3 regions of the Microbulbifer sp. SH-1 genome follow, and region 1 is predicted to be linked to each of the others. Evidence: predicted binding sites of a transcription regulator. Region 1 holds the regulator's gene; each other region holds the start of a gene.

What was found. The regulator sigma-54, encoded in region 1, starts transcription at its own class of promoters, with help from an activator protein. The targets are predictions, from matches to a motif close to TGGCACANNNNTTGCNNT.
Region 2: glnA (glutamate--ammonia ligase) is a predicted target of sigma-54. The motif match lies at 2,720-2,737, and genes of this name have one in related genera.
Region 3: xdhA (xanthine dehydrogenase small subunit) is a predicted target of sigma-54. The motif match lies at 2,577-2,594, and genes of this name have one in related genera.

Annotation. Positions count from the first base shown of each region.
Region 1 is NZ_CP046948.1:33,364-38,194, reverse strand. It holds gene lptA (lipopolysaccharide transport periplasmic protein LptA) at 1-247, shown strand, start outside; gene lptB (LPS export ABC transporter ATP-binding protein) at 317-1,042, shown strand; gene GNX18_RS00205 (RNA polymerase factor sigma-54) at 1,284-2,762, shown strand; gene hpf (ribosome hibernation-promoting factor, HPF/YfiA family) at 2,944-3,237, shown strand; gene ptsN (PTS IIA-like nitrogen regulatory protein PtsN) at 3,289-3,750, shown strand; gene rapZ (RNase adapter RapZ) at 3,868-4,728, shown strand; gene GNX18_RS00185 (HPr family phosphocarrier protein) at 4,797-4,831, shown strand, end outside.
Region 2 is NZ_CP046948.1:3,575,588-3,580,418, forward strand. It holds gene GNX18_RS14720 (TIGR03862 family flavoprotein) at 1-191, opposite strand, end outside; gene GNX18_RS14725 (GreA/GreB family elongation factor) at 308-679, opposite strand; gene thiI (tRNA uracil 4-sulfurtransferase ThiI) at 953-2,425, opposite strand; gene glnA (glutamate--ammonia ligase) at 2,802-4,205, shown strand; gene GNX18_RS14740 (DUF4124 domain-containing protein) at 4,363-4,831, shown strand, end outside.
Region 3 is NZ_CP046948.1:212,492-217,322, reverse strand. It holds gene GNX18_RS00985 (cytochrome c3 family protein) at 1-386, shown strand, start outside; gene GNX18_RS00980 (DUF3365 domain-containing protein) at 407-955, shown strand; gene GNX18_RS00975 (NCS2 family permease) at 1,051-2,370, opposite strand; gene xdhA (xanthine dehydrogenase small subunit) at 2,656-4,110, shown strand; gene xdhB (xanthine dehydrogenase molybdopterin binding subunit) at 4,103-4,831, shown strand, end outside.

The DNA of each region.
Region 1 (4,831 bases):
AGAGAGCACCAGCCCGGTCAAGGCCCGCGCCAAGCGTATCGAATTCCTGGTGAGCAGCGACGCCCTGCAACTCAGTGGAGAAGCCTTTGTAGATCGCGATGGCAACACCCTGTCCGCCGAGCGCATTGACTACGACCTGAAAAGCGAGCAGATGCAGGCCCAGGGCCAGTCGGAAAAGGAACGCGTGGAAATGATCTGGAAGCCCGAAGCCAAATCAGAGTCCAAGCCGGCTGAAAACGGCCAGTAACCGCCCACCCACACAACCCGAACAGTCAGAAAAAGCGGCGAACCCGCCGCGCAGTTAGCGGAACTCACTATGCCGACGCTCAAAGCGCTCCACCTCGCCAAGCAGTACAAGAAGCGCAAGGTCGTTAAGGATGTCTCGGTGAGTGTGTCCAGCGGCCAGGTGGTCGGCCTGCTCGGCCCCAACGGCGCCGGCAAAACCACCTGCTTCTACATGATTGCCGGTCTGGTGCAGGCCGACGCCGGCCAGGTAATGATCGACCAGGAAGACATCACCGGCCTCTCCATGCACGGCCGCGCGCGCAAGGGCATCGGCTACCTTCCGCAGGAAGCCTCGGTGTTTCGCCGCCTGTCGGTAGAAGACAATATTCTCGCCATTCTCGAGACCCGCCGGGATCTGGATCGCAGCCAGCGCCGCCAACAGCTGGAATCACTGCTGGAGGAATTCCACATCACCCATATCCGCGAAAGTCTCGGTATGGCGCTGTCCGGCGGTGAGCGGCGCCGGGTGGAAATCGCCCGCGCACTGGCCACCAACCCCGCTTTCGTATTGCTGGATGAACCCTTCGCCGGTGTGGACCCCATCTCCGTGAACGACATCAAGCAGATCATCCGCCACCTCAGGGACCGCGGTATCGGCGTGCTGATCACCGACCACAATGTGCGCGAGACCCTCGATATCTGCGAGACCGCCTACATCGTCAGCGAGGGTCACATCATCGCATCCGGCGACCCCAAAGATGTGGCCGAGAACAAACAGGTGAAAGACGTCTACCTGGGACACGAGTTCACCATCTGACGCCATCCGGGTGAAATCATCAGCATTTCACCCCGGAATACCGATTCCCATCACAATTCTGACCGAAGCGACCGAAACAGATAACTCTTTCGGCACGCTTATTGCTTGTTTTCGCACCCCTTGCCACTTGTGTTCCGCACTACCCCGGGGTAGTCTGCAGGCGATGAGCAATCTGCCGCCGCACAAGCATCAAATGTGTCGCAGCGGCGCAACGCCAGCATTTTATATCGGCACACCCCCTATGAAGCAGTCACTCCAGTTAAAACTCGGCACTTCGCTGACAATGACGCCGCAACTGCAACAGGCGATCCGCCTGCTGCAGCTGTCGACGCTGGAGCTGCAACAGGAAATCCAATCCGCCCTCGACAGCAACCCGCTGCTGGAATCGGACTTCGACGAGCACGCCGGCGAGCAACTGCAGGAGCAGAACACCCCCGCTACCATTGAGCACCAGGCCCACGATGGCGCCGAAAGCAACCGCGAAAGCCTCAACGGTGAATCCGAGTCCAGCGCCGACGGCGACTGGAACAGCGATATCCCCGATGACCTGCCGGTAGACACCCGCTGGGACGACATTTACACCAACAGCAGTCACGCTGGAGGCGAGGGCGAGGAATACGCGCTGGAGCAGCGCAACGCGGCGGTGGAGAGCCTGCAGGACCACCTGCTGTGGCAGCTGAACCTCACTCCACTGACCCCGATCGACAAGCTGATCGGCGAGACCCTGATCGACGCCATTGCACCCAATGGTTTTCTCGACATCAACATCGAAGACCTCGCAGCATCTTTGGATGTGGACGTGGAAGAGGTGCTCGCGGTACTGAAAACCATCCAGCAGTTCGAACCGGTGGGCTGCGGCTCCCGCGACCTGCGCGAGAGCCTGCTGCTGCAATTGCGCCAGTTGCCGGAAAACACCCCCTGGCTGGCGCAGGCGCTGGTCGTGGTAGGCCAGTACCTGGATTTATTGGGCAAGCGCGACTTCCGCCAGCTGAGCCGTCGCACTCGCCTCAGCGAGACCCAGCTCGGCGAGGTGATGCGCCTGATTCAGACCCTCACCCCCTATCCCGGCGAGGCCTTCGGTGGCGAGGAACCGCAGTACGTGGTGCCGGATGTGATCGTCAGCCGCCGCGACCAGCGTTGGCTGGTGGAGCTGAATCCCGAAACCACACCCAAATTGCGCATCAACGACGCCTACGCCGCGCTCATTCGTCGCGCCGACAACTCTGCCGAGAACAACTACCTGCGCGACAATCTTCAGGAGGCGCGCTGGTTCCTGAAAAGCCTCCAGAGTCGCCACGAAACCCTGCTGAAGGTGGCAAGCTGCATCGTCGAGAAACAACAGGGCTTTTTCGAGCTGGGGCCTGAGGCCATGAAGCCCATGGTGCTGGCCAACATTGCCGAGACCATCGGTATGCACGAGTCCACCATCTCGCGGGTAACCACACAGAAGTACATGCTCACGCCCCGCGGTGTGTTCGAACTCAAGTATTTCTTCTCCAGCCACGTGAGCACCGACTCCGGTGAGGACGCGTCTTCCACCGCCATCCGCGCCCTGATCCGCAAACTGGTGGACGCCGAACAGCCGCGCAAGCCGCTGTCAGACAACAAGATCACTCAGGAACTGGACAAGCAGGGCATCCAGGTGGCGCGCCGCACCGTGGCCAAGTATCGCGAGTCCATGGGCATACCCTCATCCAGCGAGCGCAAACGGCTGGTGTAGGTCGACCATCCGCGACGCGCAAGTCACAATTTGCTGTCGCAGGACTACTCTTCGTTCAATTTCTGCCCGACCAATACCCGTACATTGAGTGTATCCTTCCATTCTGGCGCACTTCCTAGTAGGGTTGCCGCCCTGTGCGGGGGTGCGACCGGTTTGTGTTGTACCCGATGAGGAGAAATCCATGCAGATCAACATCAGTGGCCACCATGTAGACCTTACCCCGGCCATTCGCGATTACTGCCTGACCAAGCTGGACAAGCTCTCCCGCCACAATGACCTGATCACCAACGCCCAGGTCATACTTTCCGTCGACAAACTTATCCAGAAAGCAGAAGCGCGGGTTCATGTGAACGGCAACAAGGACATTTTTGCCGACTCGGAATCGGAAGATATGTACGCGGCGATCGACTCGCTCACCGACAAACTCGACCGGCAGCTGCTGAAACACAAAGAGAAATTACGCAGTCACCGCTAGACGTTACCCCCGGGAAACGGCTGGCCTGCACTGTCAGATCACCAGTAAGTTATGACATTGGAAGCATTACTCTCTCCCCGCCTGAGCCTGTGCCACCTGGCGGGGAGCAGCAAAAAAAAGCTATTGCTCAACATCGCGCAGGCGATCTCAGAACAATACCCCGACCTGGATTCCGATACCGTCTTCAACCAGCTGGTGGCCCGGGAGCGCCTGGGTTCAACCGGCATTGGCGAGGGGGTCGCCATCCCCCACTGCCGCCTGCCCGGCTGCGAGCGCCCCATCGGCGTCCTCTGCACCACTTCACCTGCGGTAGATTTCGATGCCATCGACCGCCAGCCGGTGGATCTGTTGTTTGCCCTGCTGGTTCCGGAGGATTCCGACCAGGAGCACCTGGATACGCTGGCAGAAATCGCCGCCCTGTTCAGCGACAGCCGCGTGCGCGACAAGCTGCGCGAAGCCACCACCAGTGACGAGCTCTACGCACTGGCCATCAACAGCGCGGCGGCGGCATAATAGCCCTCGACCTTGTCCGCCGCCCGGCCGCCACCGGACGGCTGCAGATAACCATCCCGGGCAGCGGCCTGCGGCAGCGCCCCTCGCCCTACTGAATCAGCAAGGAGCGCTTGTTCTATGCGACTGGTGATCATCAGCGGCCGCTCTGGCTCAGGAAAAAGCTCTGCCCTGGAACTGCTGGAAGACGTTGGCTTCAACTGCATCGACAACCTCCCCGCCAGCCTGTTGCCGGAGCTGATTCGCCGCGTCACCGAGCACCCCCCCCAGGAAACCACCCACCTGGCCCTGGGTATCGATGCCCGCAATCTCTGGCACGATGTGCGCCAGGCTCCCCGGGTTATCAACGAATTGCGCGAAAGCGGCATCGAGTGCGACGTCATCTATCTGGACGCCCGCTCGCCGGTGCTGGTGCAGCGCTTCAGCGAAACCCGCCGCAAGCATCCCCTCAGCGACAGCCGCACCCACCTGTTGGAAGCCCTCAACCACGAGAAGGAGCTACTCGCCCCGCTGGCGGCCATGGCCGACCTGGTGATCGACACCAGCAGCCTCAGCCTGCACCAGTTGCGCGACCAGGTTAAAACCCGCGTAGTGGGCAAAGACTCCCCGGGCATGGCGATCCTGTTCCAGTCCTTCGGGTTCAAACACGGTGTACCGGTGGACGCGGACTTGGTGTTCGACCTGCGCTGCCTGCCTAACCCCTATTGGGTCGCAGAGCTTCGCAACAAAACCGGGCTCGATCCGGAAGTGGCGGAGTTTCTGCGCGCACACGACGAGACCGAGGAAATGCAGCGCGACATCACCACATTTCTCGAGCGCTGGCTGCCCTCATACCAGCAGAGCAATCGCAGCTATACCTGCGTCGCCGTCGGCTGTACCGGAGGCCGCCACCGCTCGGTGTACATGGTGGAACAGCTGGCCAAGCACTTTTCCAGCGAATTCAAGAACATCCAGGTCCGACACCGCGAGCAGCAGAAATAAACCGGTCTCACACGCCGGGAATTGCCATAAAAGAACAACATCAGCACACACAGCGCCAGAACAACCCTATGCAGAAAAGCCGCATTACCATCATCAACAAACT
Region 2 (4,831 bases), 1.1 Mb from region 1:
TTGGGCTCTGAGTGGGTGATGTTCATGCCGCCCACCCCCGCCAGCAGGAACTTGCGCCCCACCGACGGCATGGCGTCGTACAGGTCGACATCTACCTTTGCCGCGGCCAGCACTTCTGCGGCCATCAGCCCGGCGGGACCACCGCCGATGATGGCGACGCGGGGGGCGGTGGGTTTGGCTGAATCGGTCATGGCTTTTGGGGTGGTCCCGGTGAAAACGGTGCATTCTAGCCGAGACGGACCGCTGCGGCCTCACCAGGGAGTACAGGTCGCTGCCGGTCCGACCCAGAGGTTCGCTGACCGCTGGTTCACTCCACGGCGTTCAATCGTAGACGCAGGGACTTGCCGGCCACCGGCCACTCGATGCTGTCGCCGGCTTTCAGGCCGAGCAGGGCTGCGCCCGCCGGGGTGAGCAGGGAGACGCAGTGGTCTCCGGTCTTGTTCGCCGGCAGCACCAGCTTGAGGTGGTACACCTTGCCGGACGCCTCGTTGGTAAAGCGCGCGTTGCTGTTGAGCCGCACCACGTCGCCGGGCATGTCCTTTTCCTCGCGGATCTCGGCGCGGTCCAGTTCATCGTACAGGCCTTCGACCACTTCGTTGTGCGCGGGGATACTGTCCAGCAGGTTGTAGATTTGTTCGCGATCCTCGCGGGACACGATGATTGGGGGCAGCGAAGTCATAACTTCTCCAATGCAAAGCAGGTGAATTCGGGATTGAGAGGGGCGCGGGGAACCGGGGCGCCGGATTTCCCGCGCGCTGTCGGAAACCCGGCCTAGGACTGTAAGGCAGCAGCCAGCGCACGCCCGGAGAAGGGCGCGCGTGCGGTATGTTGCGGGGCCGAAGTGGCCGGAGAGTGATGGCTGATCATGGGGCAACCATAGCACTTCTGCGCCGGTTTGCTATATCCGCGAACCGGCGGCCTGGGGGAGGTGGTAAACAGGGTGTCGGCAGAATTACCTGGGTTCATGTTCCCGCAGTGGACGAAATACTCCCACGTTGCGGTAGCCCTCGTCCAACAGGTGCGAGGCATGCAGCTTGCTCATGACGCCGCGGGCGCAGTACAGCAGGTACTGCTTGTCTTTATCTAGGGATTTGAAAGCGGTGCTGAGGCGATAAAAAGGAATCGTTTCCACCGTGGCGTTGTCGAGCTCCAGCGGATTCACTTCCTCCTCGGTGGGGTGGCGGATGTCGATGACGACGGCGTCGCCCGGCTCGGCGAACTCCTCCACGGCCGGGGCATCCTCGCCCAGGTCTTCCATTACCTCGTCGATGTTCTGCATCACCCGGTTGCCGATGGCGCGGTCGAGGATGGTGAAGTCGAAGCGGGTTTCCTCGTGCTCGACTTTCTCCAGTTTTGCGCGGGTGGTGGGTTTCACCGAGATCACACCGCAGTATTCGGGCATATTCGCGGCGAATTCCTCGGTGCCGATTTCGCGCGCGGTGCGAATGATGTCGGTCTTGTCGGAGGCAATCAGCGGGCGCAGCACCAGGGTATCGGTGACGCGGTCGATCACCGAGAGGTTCTTCAGGGTCTGGCTGGACACCTGGGCGATGGCTTCGCCGGTGACCAGCGCATCCACGTCCAGTTCCTTCGCGATCACCGTGCCCGCGCGCAACATCATGCGCTTCAGGATCACGCCCATGTGTGAGTCGTCGACGCGCTCGAGGATTTCCGCCACCACTTCATCGAATGGCACGGTGATGAACTTCACCCGGTGTGACGCGCCGTAGCGTTCCCACAGATAGAACGCCACTTCTTTCACGCCAAGCTCGTGCTGGCGCCCGCCCAGGTTGAAAAACAGGAAGTGAGTGCGGATGCCGCGCTTGATGGTGAGATAGCTGGCGACGGTGGAGTCGAAGCCGCCGGACACCAGCGAGATGACTGGGTCCTGGGTGCCCAGCGGAAAGCCGCCGAGGCCCTGGTGCAGTTGCTCGATAACGTTCAGTTTGTCGTGGCGGACTTCCAGTTTGACGGTGATGTCGGGGTTCTTCAGTTTCACCCCGGCGGCTTGGGTATTAGTGTTGAGGCCGCCGCCCACATACTGCTCCACGTCGAGGGACTGGAAGTCGTGTTTGCCGGTGCGCTTCACGCGCACGCAGAAGGTCTTACCGGCGAGCTTGTCGCCCCACACCGACAGGGTCTTGTGGTAAATGTCGTCCATGTCGCCCAGCGGGAACTGCTGCACCCGCGCGAAGTTGGCAATGCCGGGCGTGTGCGCCAGTACCTCTTCAATGCGGTCGCCGAGATGGGATACGGCATCCGGCGCGATGACATCGATTTTTTCCCAGTCCTTGCGCACCTGGATGCGGTCGTCGAGCCCGCGCATCAGCTTGCGCAGGTTGTCGGCGAGCTGGCGCGACATGCGCTTGCGCACCGGATTGCTTTTGATGGTGATCTCAGGGAAAAACTTGACGACGAAGTGCATAGGGGATGTGCCGGAACCGCAATTGACAGAAATAGGGGGCCGGGAGCGCGTTCGCCGCTTCCCGGGAAAGGTGGCGAATTATAAACTCGCTACCGGGAATTTGCTTGCAGCACCATTATGGTGCCTTGCGTGACTTCTTGGCCCCAAAATGGTGCATTCCGGGGTTTGAAAGCACCAATTTTGGGACTACCTTGGGGTTGTTCTGGGCATTGCCCGGCCGATTTGGTCCCGAACAGGGCCGCTGCCGCCGTATTCCGCGCGCCAGTCGCCGCCTACAGTCAGTTTGCCCCAATTTGGCACACTCCTTGCTTTTACTGTTGCCACAAGATACAGCGAATTGGCGCGACACATAACTTATCATTCTTGGAGGACTGCAATGTCAAAGACGCTCGGACTGATCAAAGAGAGCGAAGCCAGATGGGTAGACCTGCGCTTCACCGATACCAAGGGTAAAGAACAGCACGTTTCTATTCCTTCTAAGGAAGTAAACAGTGAATTCTTTGAAGTCGGCAAGATGTTCGATGGTTCCTCCATCGCCGGCTGGAAGGGTATCAACGAATCCGACATGGTACTGATGCCGGTCGACGATACCTCTTTCCTCGACCCCTTCACCGACGAGCCGACCGTTATCATCCGCTGTAACATCGTCGATCCGATCACCGGTCAGGGCTACGAGCGCGACCCGCGTTCCATCGCCATGCGCGCCGAGGAATACCTGAAGTCCACCGGTCTGGGCGACAAGGTACTGATGGGCCCGGAGCCCGAGTTCTTCGTATTCGACGACATTACCTGGGGTGCCGAAATGGGTGGCGCCTTCTACAAGATCAACTCCCAGGAAGCGGCCTGGTCCTCTGGTGCCAGCTTCGCTGAAGGCAACATGGGCCACCGTCCGGGCGTGAAAGGCGGCTACTTCCCGGTTCCGCCCGTCGACTCCCTGCACGACATCCGCGCTGCCATGTGCGCCGCGATGGAGCAGATGGGTCTGGAAATCGAAGTGCACCACCACGAAGTGGGCACCGCTGGCCAGTGTGAAATCGGCGTTGGCGCCAACACCCTGACCAAAAAGGCTGACGAAGTTCAGATCCTGAAGTACGCCGTGCACAACGTGGCGCACGCCTACGGCAAAACCGCCACCTTCATGCCCAAGCCGCTGGTAGGTGACAACGGTTCCGGTATGCACGTACACCATTCTTTCAGCAAGGACGGTGTTAACCAGTTCGCCGGTGACGCCTACGCAGGTCTGTCTGAAACTGCCCTGTTCTACATCGGCGGTATCATCAAGCACGCGCGCGCCCTGAACGCTATCTGTAACCCGTCCACTAACTCCTACAAGCGTCTGGTGCCGGGCTTCGAGGCGCCGGTAATCCTGGCTTACTCCGCGCGCAACCGCTCCGCATCCATCCGCATTCCATTCGTGGCGAGTCCGAAAGGCAAGCGCGTCGAGACCCGCTTCCCGGACCCGACCGCCAACCCCTACTTGTGTTTCGCGGCATTGCTGATGGCGGGCCTCGATGGCGTGAAGAACAAGATTCACCCCGGCGACCCGGCGGACAAGGATCTGTACGATCTGGAGCCGGAAGAACTGGCCGAGTACCCGACCGTTGCTTCCAGCCTGGAGCAGGCTCTGGACGCACTGGATCAGGACCGCGCCTTCCTGACCGAAGGTGGTGTATTCACCGACGACGCCATCGACGCCTTCATCGCCCTGAAGCGCGAAGAAGTGCAGCGTGTGAACATGACCACTCACCCGGTTGAGTTCGATATGTACTACTCCTGCTAATTTGGCAGGTATCGTCGGCGCATCGCACTCGGTTCGGTTCAGATGAGAGCGGTGCAAAGATGACGGGAAAGCCCACACTTCGGTGTGGGCTTTTTTTTTGTGTGACAGATGGCTAGCCTTAACAACAAGATTGAGAATGCAACAGGCGGGAATGCCCATGACAACAAGGATTGCACTGTTGGTGATGCTACTGGCAGCGCCGGCACTGGCGCTTCAGGATTCGGGTGCAGCGGCGGAGGCCCAGAGTGAGAATTCCTCTGGCGGCACCAGTGTCTACAGGATCGTCGGCCCCGACGGGCGCGTCACCTTCAGCGATACCGCACCCGCGGGCTCGAAGGCGGAAAAGATCGCGATTGGTCCCACCAATGTGCAACCCACCCCTTTGCCGCTGCGCAAGCTGTCGCCACGGGACCGCGACGCACGGGAAGAGCGGGCGGCGCGCAGTGACGACCAGCGCCCGGTGAATTTTGCCATTGTCAGCCCGGCAAACGATGCCACCATCCCCCCGGGCCAGCGCTTTATCGTGCTGCAGGTAGCGCTGGACCCGGTGCCCCGGGACGGCTACGCCTTCTACGCGGTGATCGATGGCCAGCGCTGGTCCGGCACCTCCTCGGGAACCAGCCTGG
Region 3 (4,831 bases), 180 kb from region 1:
GTGCGCATGAACTGGACATGCGCTTCGCTGCGGTAGAAGCCTGTCTTGGCTGCCATGATGACGAGCACAGCCGCAATTATCGCGCTTCGGCGCATTTCAAAGCCTGGCAATCCGATGCGACCGAAGGCGTCAGTTGTGCAGGCTGCCACCTTCCCCGGGAAGAAAACAATGGTCGAATTGCAATAAACCACAACCAGAATCACAACCTGCAGCCCAATGAAAAAATGCTGCCGGTATGCCTCAGTTGCCACGGTGTGGAATTTTCAGTGGCCGCATTGGCGGATGAGCACCAGTTGAAAAGTAACTTTCGTTCACCAGTATCAAAAGGTCATGACACGTTCAACTTGATCCGTGACCGGATTGCCCGAATAAAAACCAACAAGTAATCCCAACAGGAGGGGAAACCATGCGTATTCGCGCTTTCATCTTGGCTGCAACGGCGGCACTTGCCGCTTGCGGAAAACAACAGGGCATCGCACCACAGCGAATGGCGGATGCCATTTTCGCAGTGATTGAAGCTGACCGTGCCGCCTATACCAACAATGTCGTCAACCGCCTGCAGAATGAAGAAGGGGTGATAAAGGCGGATGAGCACTGGAAAGACACCAAAGCCCTGCCGCTACCGGCGCAGATGCTGCGTATGGGTTCTGAACGGGTCGCGGAACAGGGCGCCGGTTTCAACTATGCACTACTCTCCCAATGGGCTATCAACAGCCAGAATAAGCCGCGCACAGATCTGGAACGCCAGGGGCTTGAATTTATTGTGGAGAATCCCGGCAATAATTTCTACGGTACCGAGAAGCTCGGCGATACCGAATACTTCACCGCAATCTACCCCGACGTGGCGGTGTCCCCAGCCTGCGTCAGCTGTCACAACGAACATGTAGACAGCCCCCGTAAAGACTTCGAGCTGGGTCAGACCATGGGCGGTGTGGTAATCCGTTTCCCGCTGTAGTCCCTGCTGCCAGTTTCGGCACCACAGAGATCTGATGTCCGCCAGCCAAGACAACTGACGGGCATCGGCGCTGTGCAGCAGGGTTTCTAGCCTCCTTACAGAAAAGCAAATTTCAACGCGAAGATACCAGCCACCAGGTAAACCACTGGAGGGCATTCACGATACTGACCATTGAGCAGCTTGATTCCTGTGTAGGCAATAAATCCAAGGCCGATACCATCGGCAATGGAATAACCCAGTGGCATTGCCAGTGCCGTGACGACTGCCGGTGCACTCTCACTGTGGTCGCCCCAGTCCAGATCTGCCAGGCTTCGCGCCATCAGGCAGGCTACGAATAACAGCGCAGCAGCGGTGGCATAAGCCGGTACACTCTGCGCCAGTGGCGCAAACAGCAAGCACAGCAGAAATGCCACCCCGCAGACGATAGCCGTTACACCAGTGCGGCCGCCGGCCTCCACGCCGGCGGCACTCTCGATATAACTGGTGGTGGAGGAGGTTCCCAGCAACGCGCCCCCCAAAGTGGCACCGGAGTCTGCCAGCAGTGCCTTGCCCAGGCGTGGTAGTGAGCCGTCTGGGCGTACCAGCCCCGCCCGATTGGCCACCCCCACCATAGTGCCCGCGGTGTCGAATACATCCACCAGCAGCATGGTGAGAATCACAGTGACCATCGAAATATCCAATGCCCCGACGATATCGAGCTGCATCAGTACCGGTGCCGGCGAGGGAGGTAAAGCCACCACACCTTTGAATTCCACTTCCCCCAGCAACCAGCCCACGGCGCTGACTGCAACGATACCGATCACCACCGCTCCTTTGACACCGCGCTGGGAGAGTGCCGCGATTACGACAAAGCCGATGAGACACATCAGCGGTCCGAATGCAGTGAGATCCCCCAGAGACACCAGCGTGGCTGGATTGTCGACCACTACGCCGGCGTTGCTCAGCGCTACGATCCCCAGAAACAGGCCGATGCCCGCCGAAATTCCCAATTTCAAATTGCGCGGGATGGCATTGATCAGCCATTCGCGAAATGGCAACAGACTTAGCGCAACAAAAAGTATCCCAGACAGGAATACCGCCCCCAGTGCTGTTTGCCACGGATGCCCCATGCCCAACACCACGGCGTAGGTAAAAAAGGCATTCTGGCCCATACCCGGCGCCAGTCCCACCGGGTAATTACCCAGCAGGCCCATAAGAATCGAGCCAAATGCCGCCGCCAGGCAGGTGGCCACAAACACCCCACCGAAGTCCATCCCGGCCTCGGCGAGCATGGCCGGATTGACCACGGTGATATAAGCCATGGCAAGGAAGGTCGTCAGCCCCGCGAGTAGCTCGCGGCGCCAAAAGTCTGCAGGCTGGACCCCGCTCACCGACGCCGCCGGCCCCAAATTGAAGTACTCCACCACTCTTTGCATATTCGTTCACCGAAGTGCCAACTGTTGTTCCAACGTTCTCTACATTTGTTGCAATTTTTAAACCAACTGGTCAACTTTTGCATGCTGTACTTGTCGGTCCGGATGCTATTGCACGCGACAAAAATTCCAGTCACCGGAAACAGTCCCACAGAGTACAAAGGCGGCCCTTGCCTTGGGATGGCGCCGCCCATAAAAACCTGTCCACTTGGCCAGCTTTTTGCTTGAGTGCTGGATAACGGAAGCACACCTTCCGGATTCTGTGAACACGGGCAGCAGGAGCCACCGGTGAAATTTGTTCTGAATCGCGAACTCGTCGAGGAAAACTCGCTTGCCGCAGACACCACCCTGCTGCGCTATCTGCGCGAATACAGGCGATTGTGCGGCACCAAGGAGGGTTGCGCTTCGGGCGACTGTGGTGCCTGCACCGTATTGCTCGGCGCGCTTGAGGACGGGCGTATCCGGTACCGCGCTGTCAATGCCTGCATTACCCCGCTGGCCGCCGCCAACCGCCGCCATCTCGTCACCATCGAATCCCTGTCCAACAGCGGCAGACTGCACCCGGCGCAACGGGAAATTCTGGAACACCACGGCTCCCAGTGCGGCTTCTGCACCCCCGGTATTGTTATGTCGCTCGCCGGCCTCTATCAGCAATTGCTCACCGACAATGGCCCGCAACCGGATCGCACACAGGTGTGCGAGGCCATCTCGGGCAACCTGTGCCGCTGTACGGGTTATAGGCCGATTATCGACGCGGGTCTGAAAATGGTGCGCGCACCAGACGAGTCGCACCGCCTCGACGCACAAGCGCAAATTGATCAACTGGCCAGTATCGGCCACACCGAAACGCCGCCGGGTTACTTCCAGCCAGCGAATCGAAAAGAGCTGCAGCAGGCACTGGCCGAAAATCCCGACGCGCACCTGATCGCCGGCGGTACCGATCTCATGCTGGAAGTCACCCAACGTTGCCGCCCGCTCAATACAATAATTGACCTGTCACGGGTGGCGGAGCTGCGCCGTATCGACGAGCGCGACGGTTTTATTCACCTGGGTGCAGCGCTGAGTTACCGCGAGATGGAATCTTTTTTTGCCGATCGCTCCCCGAGCATCCGCACTCTGCTCGAACGCATTGGCTCGCGCCAGATCCGCAACCGCGGCACCCTCGGCGGCAATATCGCCAATGCCTCGCCCATCGCGGATCTCCCGCCGCTGCTACTCGCGCTGGATGCTCTCGTTACCCTCGCCGATGCACAGGGTAACGAGTATCACATGCCCCTGTCGGACTTTTACCGCGGTTACAAAAAAACAGCGCTTGGGAACGCGCAGTACCTGGCCGAGATCCGGTTCCCGGCCCACACTCTGAGCGACTTCCACCGCGCGTACAAAGTCAGCAAACGCCGCGAGGATGATATCTCTGCGGTTATGGCGGCCATCCGGCTGCGCACCGGTGCCGGCAAATGCGGCGAAGTATTTACCGAGGTACGTATTGCCTTCGGAGGAATGGCGGCGACCCCGGTGCGGGTTGCAGCCGCCGAATCGGCCCTGCTCGGGCGCGCGCTGGAAGATGAAGACGCTCTCAACACCGCGCTGGCCGCCATCGCCACAACCCTGCAGCCCATTGGCGACGTCCGCGCCAGCGCGGCGTACCGAATGCAGATCGCGCAAAACCTGCTGCGCAGCGCCTGGCAGAGTCTCCCTCAGCAAAGGATTGGCAAACGCGCGGCGGAGGTACGCCATGCGTAGACTGCCGCAGGCGCTTGCGCGTGCTGACACGCTAGATGCGAGCATTCAGAAGACCGTCGCCCATGAGTCTGCCTACAAACAGGTTACCGGCCGCGCGCAGTACCTGGACGATATTCCCGAACCGCCGGACATGCTGCACTTGGCGACCGTGGGCGCGGCACAGGCCTGTGCACTGATCGAAAATATCGAACTCGATGCCGCGCGCTGCGCGCCCGGTGTGGTGGATATCATTACCCAGGCGGATATTCCCGGCAGCCCGGATGTGTCACCGGTATTCCACGGCGACCTGCTGCTGGCCGGCGAGTGCGTGGATTATGTTGGCCAGCCGGTGGTGGCGATTGCCGCCACTACCCTGGAGGCCGCACGGCGTGCCTGCGCACAGGTAAAAGTACGCTATCGCGCGCAACAGCCTCGCCTGACGGTGCAGGAAGCGTTGAATCAGAAAGACCTCGTGCTGCCGAGCCAAACTCTGAGGTGCGGCGACGTCGATACCGCCATTGCCAATGCCGACCACCAGCTGCGGGGTGACATCTACCTGCGCGGCCAGGAGCACTTTTATCTGGAAGGTCAGATCAGCATTGCAGTGCCCAACGAGGACGGCGGTGTAAGAGTCTACAGTTCCTCCCAGCATCCAGCGGAGGTGCAGAAACTGGTAGCGCAGGTACTCGCTGTGCCCGTGCATCGGGTGCAGGCGGAAGTGCGGCGCATGGGGGGCGCCTTC